3 regions of the Streptomyces sp. NPDC091282 genome follow, and region 1 is predicted to be linked to each of the others. Evidence: riboswitches for the same ligand, from Rfam matches in the RefSeq annotation. Region 1 holds a riboswitch; each other region holds the start of a gene.
The links. A riboswitch is a leader RNA that binds a small molecule or an ion and turns the genes downstream of it on or off. The one in region 1 is predicted to bind S-adenosylmethionine.
Positions count from the first base shown of each region.

Region 2: another riboswitch for S-adenosylmethionine. It lies ahead of thrC (threonine synthase); the one in region 1 lies ahead of ACIQOE_RS09390 (amino acid ABC transporter permease).
Region 3: another riboswitch for S-adenosylmethionine. It lies ahead of ACIQOE_RS01960 (aminotransferase class V-fold PLP-dependent enzyme); the one in region 1 lies ahead of ACIQOE_RS09390 (amino acid ABC transporter permease).

Region 1 is NZ_JBIVUX010000002.1:509,059-514,279, reverse strand. Features, by position in the region: gene ACIQOE_RS09395 (glutathione S-transferase C-terminal domain-containing protein) at 1-847, shown strand, start outside; SAM riboswitch class IV at 925-1,036, shown strand; gene ACIQOE_RS09390 (amino acid ABC transporter permease) at 1,441-2,421, shown strand; gene ACIQOE_RS09385 (amino acid ABC transporter ATP-binding protein) at 2,418-3,218, shown strand; gene ACIQOE_RS09380 (transporter substrate-binding domain-containing protein) at 3,275-4,300, shown strand; gene ACIQOE_RS09375 (putative leader peptide) at 4,382-4,477, shown strand; gene ACIQOE_RS09370 (LLM class flavin-dependent oxidoreductase) at 4,548-5,221, shown strand, end outside.
Region 2 is NZ_JBIVUX010000006.1:44,454-49,674, reverse strand. Features, by position in the region: gene groL (chaperonin GroEL) at 1-1,159, opposite strand, end outside; gene ACIQOE_RS27355 (cold-shock protein) at 1,540-1,746, opposite strand; gene ACIQOE_RS27350 (MoaD/ThiS family protein) at 2,214-2,489, opposite strand; gene thrC (threonine synthase) at 2,537-3,823, opposite strand; SAM riboswitch class I at 3,842-3,996, opposite strand; gene ACIQOE_RS27340 (glucosyl-3-phosphoglycerate synthase) at 4,154-5,098, shown strand; gene ACIQOE_RS27335 (trehalose-6-phosphate synthase) at 5,181-5,221, shown strand, end outside.
Region 3 is NZ_JBIVUX010000001.1:414,462-419,682, forward strand. Features, by position in the region: gene ACIQOE_RS01940 (NYN domain-containing protein) at 1-260, opposite strand, end outside; gene ACIQOE_RS01945 (hypothetical protein) at 301-540, opposite strand; gene ACIQOE_RS01950 (rhomboid family intramembrane serine protease) at 693-1,436, shown strand; gene ACIQOE_RS01955 (Lrp/AsnC family transcriptional regulator) at 1,433-1,714, shown strand; gene ACIQOE_RS01960 (aminotransferase class V-fold PLP-dependent enzyme) at 2,033-3,394, opposite strand; SAM riboswitch class IV at 3,531-3,647, opposite strand; gene trpD (anthranilate phosphoribosyltransferase) at 3,749-4,813, opposite strand; gene ACIQOE_RS01970 (ubiquinol-cytochrome c reductase cytochrome b subunit) at 4,946-5,221, opposite strand, start outside.

The DNA.
Region 1 (5,221 bases):
GCCCGCCGCCCGCTCCGGCCCCGTCTTCCGCGGCCGCATCGGCCGGGACGCGCGCAGCGGGCACTACGCCGTGCCCCGCCGCTACCGGCTGCACCTGGCCACCGCCTGTCCCGACGGCCTCCGCATCGCCGTCGGCCACAGCCTCCTCGCCCTGGACGACTGTTGTCCCGTCACCTTCCTGCCCGCCGTCCCGGACGGTCCCGACGGCGGCCACACCGCGCTGCGCCCGCTGTACGAGGCGAGCGCCCACCGCTACTCGGGACCGGCCCTCGCGCCGGTGCTCAGCGACGACTGGTCCGGCCGGATCGTGTCGACCCACAGCCGGGACATCCTGCGCGACCTGGACCGCCACTTCGGTGACGGCGCGGTCCGGCTGTACCCGTGCGGTGCCGAGACCGCGATCGAGGAGGCCGAGCGGCTGTGCGCCGAGGACATCGGGCGGGCGGCGCAGGACGCCGGCCGGGAGGGCGGCGACCCGGCGGCGCTGGAGACCCTGCTCGCCGCCCTGGGCGCACTGGAGCGCCGGCTGACCGGCGCGGAGTTCCTGGTCGGCCAAGAACTCACGGCAGCCGACGTCGAGTTGTGGGTGGCCCTGGTGCAACTCGACACCGTGCACCGCAACCACCTGGACGCCGCCGCCGTGCACGCCGTCGCCGGCCACCCCGCGCTGTGGGCCTATGCCCGCCGGCTGGCCGCGCACCCGGCCTTCGGCCCCCACCTCGACCTCGACGGCATCGCCCGCCGCCACCACGGCCGTTGCCAGGGCCTGGAGGCCGCCGGCGCGGCCGTCCAGATCCTGGACTGGGCGGGGCACGCGGCGGACGTCTCCGGCACTTCGCGCAGGTAGAAGCGGTCCTCGTCATTTCGCCTGTCGGACAGGCGTTGACATTTTTTCGGCCGACTGACTTACTTGCGGCACAGAACGGTCAAGAGCGTCAGCATCGAGCCCTGGCTTGCTGACCGGCAACCCTCGCACCGCGGTGGGGTGCCCCAGGTGACGACCGGACCGGATGACGACGTTCGGTAAGCGCGAGGCCCCCAGGGGCCGCCACGACAGCGACAGGTGACGGACATGTACGCAGCTTCGAGGTCGGCCCATGGCCGGGCCCAGGGCTGCGTACAGCCGTGTCCGAGCCCGCTGGTCGCCGACCGCGCCGTCGACCTGCTCCGTGTCAGCAGCGCGCTGTGTACCGCGTGTACCGCGCCGGGCGTCGCCCGCTGTCGGGTCTGACCCGACCCCTCCGCCCCGCCCGCAGCACCGCTCGCGCGGCCTCGCGTCCCCGCGACCGCCACGACGCACCGGCCGTCCCGGTGCGCAGCCGTCCGCCCCGTCCCGTGTCCCGCGCGCCCCCGCGCACCGGTGCCGTGTCCCCTGACGCGGTCCGGTGCCGCGGTCCCGGCCGTCGTGGTCCGGGACGTCCGACTCCGCCGGAGCCCGCCATGAGTGAACCCCCAGGCGTCCTGTCCGTAGCCGAGGCGCCACCGCCCACCGACACACCGTCAAGAACCGTCCGCAGCGAGCGAGTCCGGCCGCTGCGCCGTCCCGGCCGGTGGATCGCCACCGCCGTCGTCCTGGTGCTCGTGGCGCAGTTCGCCCACGGACTCGCCACCAACCCCTTCTACCAGTGGGACCGCTTCCGCTACTGGTTCCTGCGGCCCACCATCCTCGACGGGCTCGTCGTCACCCTCGAAGTCGCCGCGCTCAGCGCCGTCCTGGGCCTGCTCGGCGGTGTCGTCCTGGCGCTCGCGCGGCTCTCGGGGAGTCCGGTGCTGCGGGCGGTGAGCTGGACGTACACCTGGCTGTTCCGCTCGATCCCGCTGATCGTGCTGCTGATCTTCCTCTACAACTTCTCCGCGCTCTACCAGACGCTCAGCCTGGGCGTGCCCTTCGGCCCGGCCTTCGTCAGCTTCGACGAGTCGAAGCTCGCCACCGACCTGGCCATCGCCGTGATCGGCCTCAGCCTCAACGAGGCGGCCTACGCGTCCGAGGTGGTGCGCGGCGGCATCCTCTCCGTCGACCAGGGCCAGCACGAGGCGGCCGCCGCGCTCGGCCTGCCCAAGGGCTACCAGTTCTCCCGGATCGTCCTCCCGCAGGCCCTGCGCTCCATCGTGCCGAACTACGTCAACCAGCTCATCGGCCTGATCAAGAGCACGTCCCTGGTGTTCTACGTCTCGCTGCTCGACCTCTTCGGATCGGTGCAGTCCATGGGCGCCACCTACCCCGGCGACATCGTGCCGCTGCTGCTCGTCGCCACCGTCTGGTACCTGATCCTGACCAGCGCGGTCTCCGTCCTCCAGTACTACGTCGAGCGGTACTTCGCCCGCGGCGCCACCCGCACCCTTCCCCCGACCCCCCTGCAGAGACTGCGCACCGGCCTGGACGGCCTGCGCGAACGGATACGCCGGGAGGCCGCCGTATGACCACCGCACCGGACACGGCCCAGCTCCAGGACGTCACGCCTGCCGCACTGGAGATCCACGACGTCCACAAGTCCTACGGCGCCCACCGCGTCCTCGACGGCATCGACCTGACCGTGCGCCCCGGCGAGGTCACCGTCGTCATCGGCCCTTCCGGCTCCGGCAAGTCCACGCTGCTGCGGGTCGTCAACCACCTGGAGAAGCCCGAGTCCGGGCACGTCAGCGTCGGCGGCGAACTGATCGGCGTCAAGCGCCACGGCGACGGCCTCAAGGAGCTGAGTGAACGCGCCATCCTGGCCCAGCGCAGCCGGATCGGCTTCGTCTTCCAGAACTTCAACCTGTTCCCGCACCTGACGGTCCTCGACAACGTCGCCGCCGCCCCCGTCGCCACCGGGAAGCTGACCCGGCAGGAGGCCCGGCAGCTGGCCAAGGAACTCCTCGGACGGGTCGGCCTCGGCGAACGCGTCGGCGCCTATCCGCGCCAGCTCTCGGGCGGCCAGCAGCAGCGCGTCGCCATCGCCCGCGCCCTCGCGCTGCGCCCCGGGATCATCCTGTTCGACGAGCCGACCTCCGCGCTCGACCCCGAACTGGTCGGCGAGGTCCTCGCGGTCATCAAGGACCTGGCCTCGGGCGGCACCACCCTCGTGATCGTCACCCACGAGATCGGCTTCGCCCGCGAGGTCGCCGACCGGATCGTCTTCATCGACGGCGGAAAGATCGTCGAACAGGGCCCGCCCGCCGAGGTCCTCGACCGTCCGCGGCACGAACGGACCCGTGACTTCCTGCGCAAGGTCCTCTGAACCAGCCCCCTTTCACCACCCGCCCACCGCTTTTCGCTCGCACCCGAAGGACAGCCATGCCCACGCTCCTCACCCGACGCAGCCTGATCCGCGGCCTCACCACGGCGACCGCCGTCGCGACCCTCGCCACCGGGCTCGCCGCCTGCGGGGGCGACAGCGACGCCGCCACCACGACCGGCGCCGCCAAGAGCGGCGAGGTCGTCATCGGACGGGTCTCCAACGGCGCCGCGCAGCAGACGACCATCAAGGTCTCCGAGGTCGAGTCCATCAGCGCCGAACTGCCCGCCGCCCTCCGCAAGAGCGGCAGGCTCGTCATCGGCGAGGGCGCCCTGCCCGCCGGATTCCCGCCGCTCGCCTACGTGGGCTCCGACCAGAAGACCCTCACCGGCTCCGAACCCGACCTCGGCCGCCTGGTCGCCGCGGTGTTCGGCCTCACCCCCGAGGTGAAGAACTTCACCTGGGAGAACATGTTCGTCGGCATCGACAGCGGCAAGGTCGACGTGGCCCTCTCCAACATCACCGACACCGAGGAACGCAAGAAGAAGTACGAGTTCGCCTCCTACCGGCAGGACAACCTCGCCTTCACCGTCCCCAAGAAGAGCACCTGGAACTTCGACGGGAACTACCGGAACCTCGCCGGCCGGACCGTCGCCGTCAGCGCCGGCACCAACCAGGAGAAGATCCTCCTGGAGTGGAAGGCCAAGCTGGCCAAGGAGGGCAAGAAGCTGACGGTCAAGTACTACCAGGACGGCAACAGCGTCTACCTGGCCCTCGCCGGCGGCAAGATCGACGCCTACCTCGGCCCCAACCCCGGCATCGCCTACCACAACAGACAGACCGCGAACACGCCCAACGCCACCCGCACCGCCGGCACCTACTCCGGCGCGGGCGCCGGCCTCCAGGGCCTGATCGCGGCCACCGCGAAGAAGGACAGCGGCCTCGCCAAGCCGCTCGCCGACGCCATCAACCACCTGATCGACAACGGCCAGTACGCACAGTGGCTGAAGGCCTACAACCTGTCCAACGAGGCCGTCGCCACGTCCGAGGTCAACCCGCCCGGACTGCCGCTCGACAACTCCTGACCGGCCCGGGAACAACCACCGCGGCCCCGCTGTTGTGCGTCGTGACGAGATGTACGCGGAGCAGGCCGGGAGGTGCGGGACATGACGCGTGTGCTCAGCCCCAGCCGCCGTACCGTCCTGGTCTCCCGGCCGCACATCGACCTGGCGCGCGTGGCCGGCGCGCTCTGTTGTTCCTGACCGGTTGTCCCCGCCGCGCCCCCTCTCCGCCCAGGCGCGCCCTCGTACGGACCTTCAGGAAGGCACCACCGTGTCCTCATCTCCCGCTTCCCCCCTGCACCTCGCCGTCGCCCTGGACGGCACCGGCTGGCACCCCGCGTCCTGGCGCGACCCGGCCGCCCGCCCCCGTGAGCTGTTCACCGCCGGCTACTGGGCCGGCCTGGTCGCCGAGGCCGAGCGCGGCCTGATCGACTTCGTCACCATCGAGGACGGCCTCGGCCTGCAGTCCTCGCGCCACGGCGAGCCCGACGGCCGCACCGACCAGGTCCGCGGCCGCCTGGACGCCGTGCTGATCGCGTCCCGGATCGCACCGCTGTCCCGTCACATCGGCCTGGTGCCGACCGTGATCGCCACGCACACCGAGCCGTTCCACATCTCCAAGGCGATCGCCACCCTGGACTACGTCAGCACCGGCCGGGCCGGTCTGCGGGTGCAGATCTCCGCCCGTCCGCACGAGGCCGACCACTTCGGCCGCCGCACCTTCCCGCCGGCCGACCTCGCGCAGCTGCGGTCACCGGCCGGGCAGGCCCGGCTCGCCGAGTACATCGAGGAGGCCGGCGACTACGTGGAGGCCGTGCGCCGGCTCTGGGACAGCTGGGAGGACGACGCCGAGATCAGGGACACGGCCACCGGCCGATTCATCGACCGCGACAAGCTGCACTACACCGACTTCGAGGGCCGGCACTTCAGCGTCAAGGGGCCCTC
Region 2 (5,221 bases), on a different contig from region 1:
GCTCGACCTCGGTCGCGGCACCGGCCTTGATGACGGCGACGCCACCGGCGAGCTTGGCCAGGCGCTCCTGGAGCTTCTCGCGGTCGTAGTCCGAGTCGGACTGCTCGATCTCGGCGCGGATCTGGTTGACGCGGCCCTGGACCTGCTCGGTGGAGCCGGCGCCGTCGACGATGGTGGTCTCGTCCTTGGTGATGACCACCTTGCGGGCGCGGCCCAGCAGGTCGAGGGTCGTGTTCTCCAGCTTGAGACCGACCTCCTCGGAGATGACCTCGCCGCCGGTGAGGATGGCGATGTCGTTCAGCATCGCCTTGCGGCGGTCGCCGAAGCCCGGGGCCTTGACCGCGACGGACTTGAAGGTGCCGCGGATCTTGTTCACGACCAGGGTCGACAGGGCCTCGCCCTCGACGTCCTCGGCGATGATCAGCAGCGGCTTGCCCGACTGCATGACCTTCTCCAGCAGCGGGAGCAGGTCCTTGACGGAGCCGATCTTCGAGTTGGCGATCAGGATGTACGGGTCGTCGAGGGACGCCTCCATACGCTCCATGTCGGTGGCGAAGTACGCCGAGATGTAGCCCTTGTCGAAGCGCATACCCTCGGTGAGCTCCAGCTCCAGACCGAAGGTCTGGGACTCCTCGACGGTGATGACGCCTTCCTTGCCGACCTTGTCCATGGCCTCGGCGATGAGCTCGCCGATCTGGGTGTCGGCGGCGGAGATGGAGGCCGTGGAGGCGATCTGCTCCTTGGTCTCGACGTCCTTCGCCTGCTCCAGGAGGGCACCGGAGACGGCCTCGACGGCCTTCTCGATACCGCGCTTCAGGGCCATCGGGTTGGCACCGGCGGCGACGTTGCGCAGGCCTTCCTTGACCAGGGCCTGGGCGAGCACGGTCGCGGTGGTCGTACCGTCACCGGCGACGTCGTCCGTCTTCTTGGCGACTTCCTTGACCAGCTCGGCGCCGATCTTCTCGTACGGGTCCTCCAGCTCGATCTCCTTGGCGATGGAGACACCATCGTTGGTGATCGTGGGGGCGCCCCACTTCTTCTCAAGGACGACGTTGCGGCCCTTGGGGCCGAGGGTGACCTTGACGGCGTCGGCGAGCTGGTTCATACCGCGCTCAAGGCCGCGCCGCGCCTCCTCGTCGAACGCGATGATCTTGGCCATGTGAAGTGGTCCCTCCAGGACTGGGGGTGAGTCTTCGGACCGCGCCCGCGCCCGCGACGGACGGCTCGCCGACCCGTGGGTCCTTTGCCCCACCCGGCCTGCGGGCCTCACCGACCCGGTCCATTTTTGTCACTCTCACCTTCAGAGTGCTAACGCCAATGATTAGCACTCGCCCATCGAGAGTGCAAGGCGCCCTCGCGAAGCGGGGGCTCGTTCAGGGGTGGTGGCGGGGTCACGCGCGGGCGCGGGAGCCCCGGCAGGACCGGGGGCGCGGCACCTCGATGTCCGGAGCATGCCAAAGGGCTCGTAACCCATGACTCCCCATGGGATACGAGCCCTCCGACAAGAAAGAAGAACGACGCTGTCAGTCGGCGCGTGCTTCAGCTGGTCGCGAGCCGGACCATGTCCGCCTGCGGCCCCTTCTGGCCCTGCGAGATCTCGAAATCGACCCGCTGACCTTCCTCCAGGGTGCGGTAGCCGTCCATCTGGATCGCGCTGTAGTGGACGAAAACATCCGCACCACCGTCGACCGCGATGAAGCCGTACCCCTTCTCCGCGTTGAACCACTTGACGGTGCCCTGAGCCATGCCTAACTCCCCTATTACTGGCCCTTGCACAGATCCACACTTCGCGGATCCGGGTCAGACCTCACTCCCCAATGGTTGGGGGCGTGCGCCGGAACGCGTCGACCGCGGCTGAATGTATCTGCCCAACTGCCGTCTGCAACAGGTCAATCGGACGAGAATTCTGGACGGGAAGGGTCCGGAATGTAGTGAGAATTCGGCTGAATTCAGGGCAAGTCGGGCCATATAAAAGCCACAAAAGCCGCGTAGAACCCGCACACTTTGGCTACTTCTTGGCAGCCTCGCGGTATCGAATACAGGGCTCCCGACCTGGAGATCGGGATCGCGTTCCCCAACTGTACCGCGCTCAACCACACAGAATTGCCCCCTCCGCTTCTCTCACGGAGGGGGCAATCGGATGAACACTCGGTGATCGGCCTTACCGAAGGTAATGTTCGGTCATTCGATCAGCCTGTCAGCGGGACGGCAGGTCAGCCGCCGGCCACCGCCGGAATGATGGAGACGCCGGCCCCGTCCGGGGTGGCCGTCTCCAGGCCCTGCTCGAACCGCACATCGTCGTCGTTGACGTACACGTTGACGAAACGGCGCAGCTTGCCCTCGTCGTCGAGAACACGGCCGGCGATGCCGGTGTGGTTCTTCTCCAGGTCGGAGATGACCTCGCCGAGGGTGCCGCCTTCGGCACTGACTTCGGCCTGGCCACCGGTGTAGGTGCGCAGAATGGTGGGGATGCGAACGGTGACGCTCACGGGTGAACCTCCGGTTGGGGCGACGCGCTGGAATGTATAAGGCTGACTCAGGCGAGCCCGGCTTCACGGAACGAATCGAGAGTGGGCCGGATGGTCGCCGTCAGCCCGGTCCCCGCCACGGCGTCCAGCGTCTTCAGTCCGTCACCCGTGTTCAGTACGACGACCGACTTCGACGGATCGATCTGCCCATTCTCGATGAGCTTCCTGGTGACGCCGACGGTCACCCCGCCGGCGGTCTCGGCGAAGATTCCCTCGGTCCGCGCGAGCAGCTTGATCGCGTCGACGACCTGCTCGTCGGTGACGTCCTCCACCGCACCGCCGGTGCGGCGCGCGATGTCCAGGACATAGGGCCCGTCGGCCGGATTGCCGATGGCGAGGGACTTGGCGATCGTGTTCGGCTTCTGCGGCCGGACCACGTCGTGGCCCGCCTTGTACGCCACCGACACCGGCGAGCACCCCTCGGCCTGCGCACCGAAGATCTTGTACGGCCGGTCCTCGACCAGCCCGAGCTTGATCAGCTCCTGGAGCCCCTTGTCGATCTTCGTGAGCTGCGAGCCCGAGGCGATCGGCACGACCAGCTGGTCCGGGATCCGCCAGCCGAGCTGCTCGCAGATCTCGTACGCCAGGGTCTTGGAGCCCTCCGCGTAGTAGGGCCGCAGGTTGACGTTGACGAAGCCCCAGCCCTCACCGGCCGAGTCGCCGATCAGCTCGGAGCAGAAACGGTTCACGTCGTCGTAGTTGCCCTCGATGCCGACGAGCTCGCCGCCGTAGATCGCGGCCATGACGATCTTGCCCTGCTCCAGGTCGTGCGGGATGAACACGCAGGAGCGGAAGCCGGCCCGCGCGGCGGCGGCACCGACCGCGCCGGCGAGGTTGCCGGTGGAGGAGCAGGAGAGCGTGGTGTAGCCGAAGGCACGCGCGGCCTCGACGGCCTGGGCGACGACCCGGTCCTTGAAGGAGTGCGTCGGGTTGCCGGAGTCGTCCTTGACGTACAGGCCGCCGGTGACGCCCAGCTCCCTGGCCAGGTTGTCGGCCTGGACGAGCTTGGTCCAGCCCGGGTTGATGTTCGGCTTGGTCGCCACGTCCGCGGGGACGGGCAGCAGCGGCGCGTAGCGCCAGATGTTCGCGGGACCCGCTTCGATGCGCTTGCGCAGTTCCTCGGTGTCGTAGGCCGAGAAGTCGTACGCGATCTCGAGCGGGCCGAAACACTCCTCGCAGGCGAACACCGGGCCGAGCGGCACGCGGTGACCGCACTCGCGGCAGCTCAGCGCGGTGGCGGGTCCGAGGTCGACGGTCGCGGGGTCGGTGGTGGTCGCAGCAGTCTGCACAGCCATGTGAGGCGAGGCCCTTTCTCCTCATCTTCCTCACGACGCATTTCGCCGTGAGACGGATTTGGCACCTTCCCTAGCCGGGAGCCCCGCGAGTGATCGACAGCGATCAGCGAGAGCCGACTGGAGGGTTGCCGGGGCTTCATCGGGCCGTATCCCTCTGCCCCTCTGGATGAGCGGTATGCGGTTGTCAACGGCCGGTGACCCCAGGACATGCGATGGTCATCGGCGTTGTTCAAGACTGTAACCGAAGGCCAGGACAGTTGAGATAGTCGTCCGAACCGCGAGATGGGTCACACCTCGCAGTGTGATCGTGACAGTGAGGAGCCGCTGACTGTGCTGGAAGAAGTCGAGCGCTGGCTGGCCACCCGCTCCTGGTCCATGAGCGAACGTCCGCTGCACCGGATACTCGCCGCCAAGCAGCGCACCGGTCAGACCGTCTCCGTCGTGCTGCCCGCGCTCAACGAGGAGGAGACCGTCGGTGACATCGTGGCGATCATCCGCCACGACCTGATGCGGCAGGCGCCGCTCGTCGACGAGGTCGTGGTCGTCGACTCCGGTTCCACCGACCGTACGGCGGCGGTGGCCGCGGCGGCCGGTGCCCGGGTCGTGCACCGCGACACGATCCTGCCGCGCATCCCCGCCGTCCCCGGCAAGGGCGAGGTGCTGTGGCGCTCGCTCCTGGTCACCACCGGGGACATCGTCTGCTTCGTCGACGCCGACCTGAGGGAGTTCTCCTCCGACTTCGTCATCGGGATCGTCGGCCCGCTGCTGACCGACCCGGACGTGGACCTGGTCAAGGCGATGTACGACCGCCCGCTGGCCGGCTCGGCAGGGCAGGGCGGCCGGGTCACCGAGCTGATGGCCCGCCCGCTGCTGAACATGCACTGGCCGCAGCTGGCCGGGTTCGTCCAGCCGCTCGGCGGCGAGTACGCGGCCCGCCGCTCGCTCCTCGAACAGCTCCCGTTCCCGGTCGGCTACGGCGTGGAGCTGGGCATGCTGGTCGACGCCCTGCACCTGGTCGGCCTGGACGCCCTGGCGCAGGTCGACGTCGGGGTGCGCAAGCACCGCCACCAGGACGGCCAGGCCCTCGGCCGGATGTCCGCCGCGATCTACCGCACCGCCCAGCTGCGGCTGGCCCGCGGCCATCTGATCCGGCCCGCCCTGACCCAGTTCGAACGGGGCGAGGACGGCTTCGAGCCGCGCACCTACTCCGTGGACACCGAGGAACGGCCGCCGATGGCGGAGATCACCGAGTACGCCGAACGCCGGGTGGCGTGACTTCGACGTACGGCCGTATACGGCGGCGCGTCGGACGTGACCGCACGTTTGAGCGTTTCCGGGCCGGGCTAGGTTGAGGCGTATGTCTTCCACCGGCGGTGCTGAGGTGCTGGTCGCGTCCAA
Region 3 (5,221 bases), on a different contig from region 1:
CTCAGCTTCTCCCCGATCCGCTGCCGGAAGAGGGTGTCCGTCTCCAGCGCGGTCGCCATGGCGTTGCCGGCGAACTTGGCCCGCCGGTTCGGCGCGAACCGGGCGTACTGCCGTAGCTGGGCGGGGAGTTCGGCGACGGTCAGACCGCCGAAGCCGTCCGACACGATCTGCACGACCCGCCGTCGCACGCCGTCGGGCAGCGGACGGTCAAGCACCTCGGCGGTGCCGTCGCCCGGCCCTCCGCCTGTGGTCTCCACCATCCGTCACACCCCATCACCTGTGCGGGGCCGCCTCCCGGTCTCAGGAGTCGGCGCCCGGCCTGTCCACGAGTTCCACCTGGTCCACCGCGTTGCACCAGCGGCAGCGCACCGACTCGATGGTCTCACTGACCACCTCGCGTTCCTCGACCTTGGGCTCACCGGCCAGGTCGAGGTGGACGTACTCCACGACCTTCGACGAGCGGGTCACGTCGAAGCGCGTGAGGTTGCCGCAGAGGGTGCAGCGCCACCGCGTCGTGGCGGTCGGCAGGGGAACCGTCATCGTGACTGTTCGCTTCCTTCTAGTGTCCGTGACGCGCCGTCCCGACGCGTGTGGCTCGTTACCCTACGGCCTGGCGCGTACTCGACGCGGCCCCGTCCGTGGCGGCGAGGCGATCTGCACCAGTGCGTCCGGTTACGCCATGCTCTATGTCCATGATCGGCAACTGGAACCCGACGGCCGTGCGGACCCTGCGGAGCCTGAGGGGCACCTCGGCCCCCATGACGTACACCCTGATCGCCGTGTGCTGCCTGATCTTCCTGCTCGGCCCGGCGTCCGGCTTCAACCACTCCTACGGCACCGGGGACGCCCTGGCGGCCGCCCAGCGCGCGTACTTCCGGCGCTGGGGAGTGGTCCCGGCCGACCTGTTCGACGGCCCGGCACGGGAGCTGCTGACCCCGGCCACGGCGCTGTTCATCCACGGCAGCTGGGTGCACCTCCTGGGCAACATGCTCTTCCTCTTCGTCTTCGGGACGATGACCGAGGAGCGGATGGGCCGCGTGGAGTTCACCCTCTTCTACCTCGTCTGCGGCTACCTCGCGCTGCTCGGCTACGCCGCCGCCAACGCCTCGTCCCAGCAGTCGCTGGTCGGGGCGTCCGGAGCGATCTCAGGAGTCCTCGGAGCGTTCCTCTACCTGTTCCCCAGCGCCCGTGTGACCAGTCTTCTGCCGTTCCTCTTCTTCCTCCCGCTGCGGTTCCCGGCCTGGGTGGTGCTCCCCTTCTGGGCGGCCCTGCAGTGGCTCGCCCTGAACCAGGCGCCCTCCGGTCCCGGCGTGGCCTATCTCGCCCACGTGGTCGGCTTCGGGCTCGGCCTCGGCTACGCGTGGGTGCGGTACGGGCGTGCGACTAAAGTGAAGGCCGCCCCAGCTCCGGCTCCCGAGGGAGAGAACCAGCCGTGATCACCGCGATCGTCCTCATCAAGACCAGCGTGGACCGGATCCCCGAGATCGCGGAACAGATCGCCGCGCTGGACAGCGTCAGCGAGGTCTTCTCCGTCACCGGTACGTACGACCTGATCGCCATGGTCCGGGTGCGCGAGCACGAGGACCTGGCCGAGGTGATCCCGGGCCGGATCAGCAAGATCCAGGGCGTGGAGGGCACGGACACGCACGTGGCGTTCCGCACGTACTCCCAGCACGACCTGGAGGCCGCGTTCGCGATCGGCCTGGACAGCTAGGGCCTGTCTGACAATTCCCGTCGTCGCCCGGAGGGCGGCCGCGCGGCGTCAGGTGCGTGCTCTCGGCGTGCCGGGCGCAGACCCTCGTACTGGACGTACTCGGGTCTGCGCCCGGTGCGGCGAGAGTGCGTGCATGGCGTCGCGCGGCAGACGGGAATTGTCAGACAGGTCCTAGGCCCCGTCAGGGCGCTGGGGGCGCCCCCGGCCGAAGGCTGGGGGAGGAAGCGCGCGAGAGGCCACGGCACACCCGCGGTGGACCACCCTGCGGGCCGGTGGGGGCTTGTCGCGCAGTTCCCCGCGCCCCCGAGGGGGCGCTGATCAGACCGCCGGGACGCAGCGGCCGTCCTCTGTGCGGTACGACCACTTCGCGCCGTCGGCGACCAGTTCACGGACCGCCGTGACGAAGCGCTCCACGTGCTCGTCGGGCGTGCCCGCGCCGAAGCTGACCCGGATCGCGTTCAGGGACTTCTCGCCCGGCGCCGCCTCCGGCGCCCCGCACTCGCCCTGGGTTCCGGGGTCGGAGCCCAGCAGGGTCCGCACCAGCGGGTGGGCGCAGAAGAGGCCGTCGCGGACGCCGATGCCGTACTCGGCGGAGAGGGCCGCGGCGAAGTGGGAGCTGTTCCAGCCCTCGACGACGAAGGAGAGCACGCCCACGCGCGGGGCGTCGTCGCCGAAGAGGGACAGGACGCGGACCTCGGGGACCTCGGCGAGGCCCTCGCGGACCTTGGCGATCAGGTGCCGCTCGCGGGCCACCAGCGTCTCGAAGCCCGCCTCGGTGAGCGCCTTGCAGGCCGCGGCGATCGCATAGGCCCCGATGACGTTCGGGGAGCCCGCCTCGTGACGGGCGGCGCTGTCGTGCCACTCCACGGCCACTCCCCCGTCCTCGCGCCGGGTCACCCTGCGGCTGGCGCCGCCGCCCGCGAGGTACGGCTCGGCCGCCCGCAGCCAGTCGGCGCGGCCGGCCAGGACGCCGGAGCCGAACGGCGCGTACAGCTTGTGGCCGGAGAAGGCGATCCAGTCGACGTCCAGGTCGCGGACGCTCACCGGGTGGTGCGGCGCCAGCTGGGCCGCGTCCAGCACGATCCTGGCCCCGTGCGCGTGCGCGACGGCCGCCAGCTCCCGTACCGGCCACAGCTCACCGGTGACGTTCGAGGCGCCGGTGACGCAGACCAGGGCCGGGCCGTGCGGGTCACGCTCGGCGAGGGCGCGCTCCAGGGTCCGGACGGCCTGGCCCGGGGTGCGCGGGGCGTCGAGGTAGCTGACCCGGGCGTCCTGCCAGGGCAGCAGGCTCGCGTGGTGCTCGGTCTCGAAGACGAAGACCTGGCAGCCGGCGGGCAGGGCGCGGGCCAGGAGGTTCAGGGAGTCCGTGGTCGAACGGGTGAAGACCAGCTGGTCGTCGGGGCGGCAGCCGAGGAACTCCGCGACGGTCCTGCGGGCGTTCTCGAAGAGGTCCGTGGAGAGCTGGGAGAGGTAGCCGGCGCCGCGGTGGACGCTGCCGTAGTAGGGCGCGTACGCGGCCACGTCGTCCCAGACCCGCTGGAGCGCGGGGGCGCTGGCCGCGTAGTCGAGGGCGGCGTAGGCGACTTCGCCGCCGGTGACGAGCGGGACGGTGACATCACGCCCCAGAACGGGCAGCGGGGCACAAACCGACTGGGCGGAGACAGCGGTGGAGACGGACATGGCGGAACTCCCGTGAGAGGAAAGAAGAAGGCGAAAAGGGGTGCGGGAAGGTGCGCGGAAGGGGGGCTCGGCGCCCTAGCGCATTCGCTTGCTCACGGGAGACTCCCTCGATGACCAGGATCCCTGGTGTCAGAGGGATCCGCGCTTGCCGCGGACCTCGCTGCCCACGGCCTGGTCTTCACCCGGGGCACCCCGCCACGGACGGAGGGTTGCCGGACAGTCGGCCGGGGCCTCTTGACTGTCACTCATGACCTGAAGGGAAAAGTAGAGGAGATGATCGCCGGCGCGCAACTTCTGTCCGGATGACGGGACGGAAGCGGCGGCGCCGGCGTGTGGTCTCCGGCCGGCCGGGTGCTACCGGTGGGTCGCCGCCGCCCAGCGCTCCAGCACCCGCTTGGCCGCACCCGAGTCGACCGACTCCGCGGCCCTGTCCATGCCGGCGCGGATCTGCCCGGCCAGCGTCCCGGTGCCCGGGTCCAGGGCGACCAGCGCCGCGGCCGAGTTCAGCAGGACCGCGTCGCGGACCGGGCCCGACTCGCCGTCCAGGAGCCGGCGGGCGACCTCCGCGTTGTACGACGGGTCGCCGCCCCGCAGCGCCTCGACCGGGACCAGGCCGATGCCGACGTCCCTCGGGTCGAAGCTCTCCTCGGTGACGGTGCCGTCGCGGACGATCCAGACCCGGGAGGTGGCGGTGGTCGTCAGCTCGTCGAGGCCGTCGTCGCCGCGGAAGACCAGCGAGGAGTTGCCGCGTTCGGCGAAGACGCCCGCGACGACCGGCGCCATGCGCGGGTCCGCGACGCCGACCGCCTGGGCCCGCACCTGCGCGGGGTTGGTCAGCGGGCCGAGGATGTTGAAGACCGTGCGGATGCCCAGCTGGCCGCGGGCCGCGCCGGCGTACCGCAGCGCCGGGTGGAACTTGACCGCGAAGCAGAAGGTGATGCCGGCCTCCTCGGCGACCTCGGCGACCCGCCGCGGGGTCAGGTCGAGGTTGACGCCGAGCTTCTCCAGCACGTCCGAGGCGCCGGACGCGGAGGACGCGGCCCGGTTGCCGTGCTTGACGACCTTCGCCCCGGTGCCGGCCACCACCAGCGCCGACATCGTGGAGATGTTCACCGTCTTGGCGCCGTCGCCGCCGGTGCCGACGATGTCGACCGTGCGTCCCGGCACCTCGATGACGTTGGCGTGCGCGTACATCGTGCGGACCAGGCCGTTGATCTCGTCGACGGTCTCGCCCTTGGCGCGCAGGGCGACGACGAAGCCGGCGATCTGGGCGTCGGTCGCCTGGCCGCGCATGATCTGGTCCATCGCCCAGGCCGTCGCGTCCGCGCTCTGGTCCTGGCCGTAGAGCAGCGCGTTCAGCACCTCGGGCCAGGAACGGCCCGCCGCGGTGTCGCCTCCAGCGGGGGTCACAGCGCTCATGAAGCCGCTCCTGATCGTCGTCCGGGGAAAAGGGTTCTCGGGGCCTACCCTATCCAGCTCCGGACACGGCGAAGGGCCCCCGTCCGTACCCCGGACGGGGGCCCTTCGGCCGTCGTGTGGCGACGCGGTCGATCAGTGGTGGCCGTGGCCGCTCGTGATCTCCTTGTACTCCTCGACGGTGGGCTTCGGGATCTGGTTGTCCTCGCCGTAGTAGGCGTTGCTCAGCTTGGCGCGGAGCTTCTCGGACCCCTTGATCTTCCGCTCGACACCGTTCTCGTCGACCCCCGCGCCGATCTCGGCCGGCTCGTACTGGTGGTGGGCCGTGAGGGTGTGCAGCTGCTCCTGGCTGAGCGGCTCGTGCACCTCGATGAACTCACCGTGCGGCAGCCGCTTGATGATGCCGGTCTC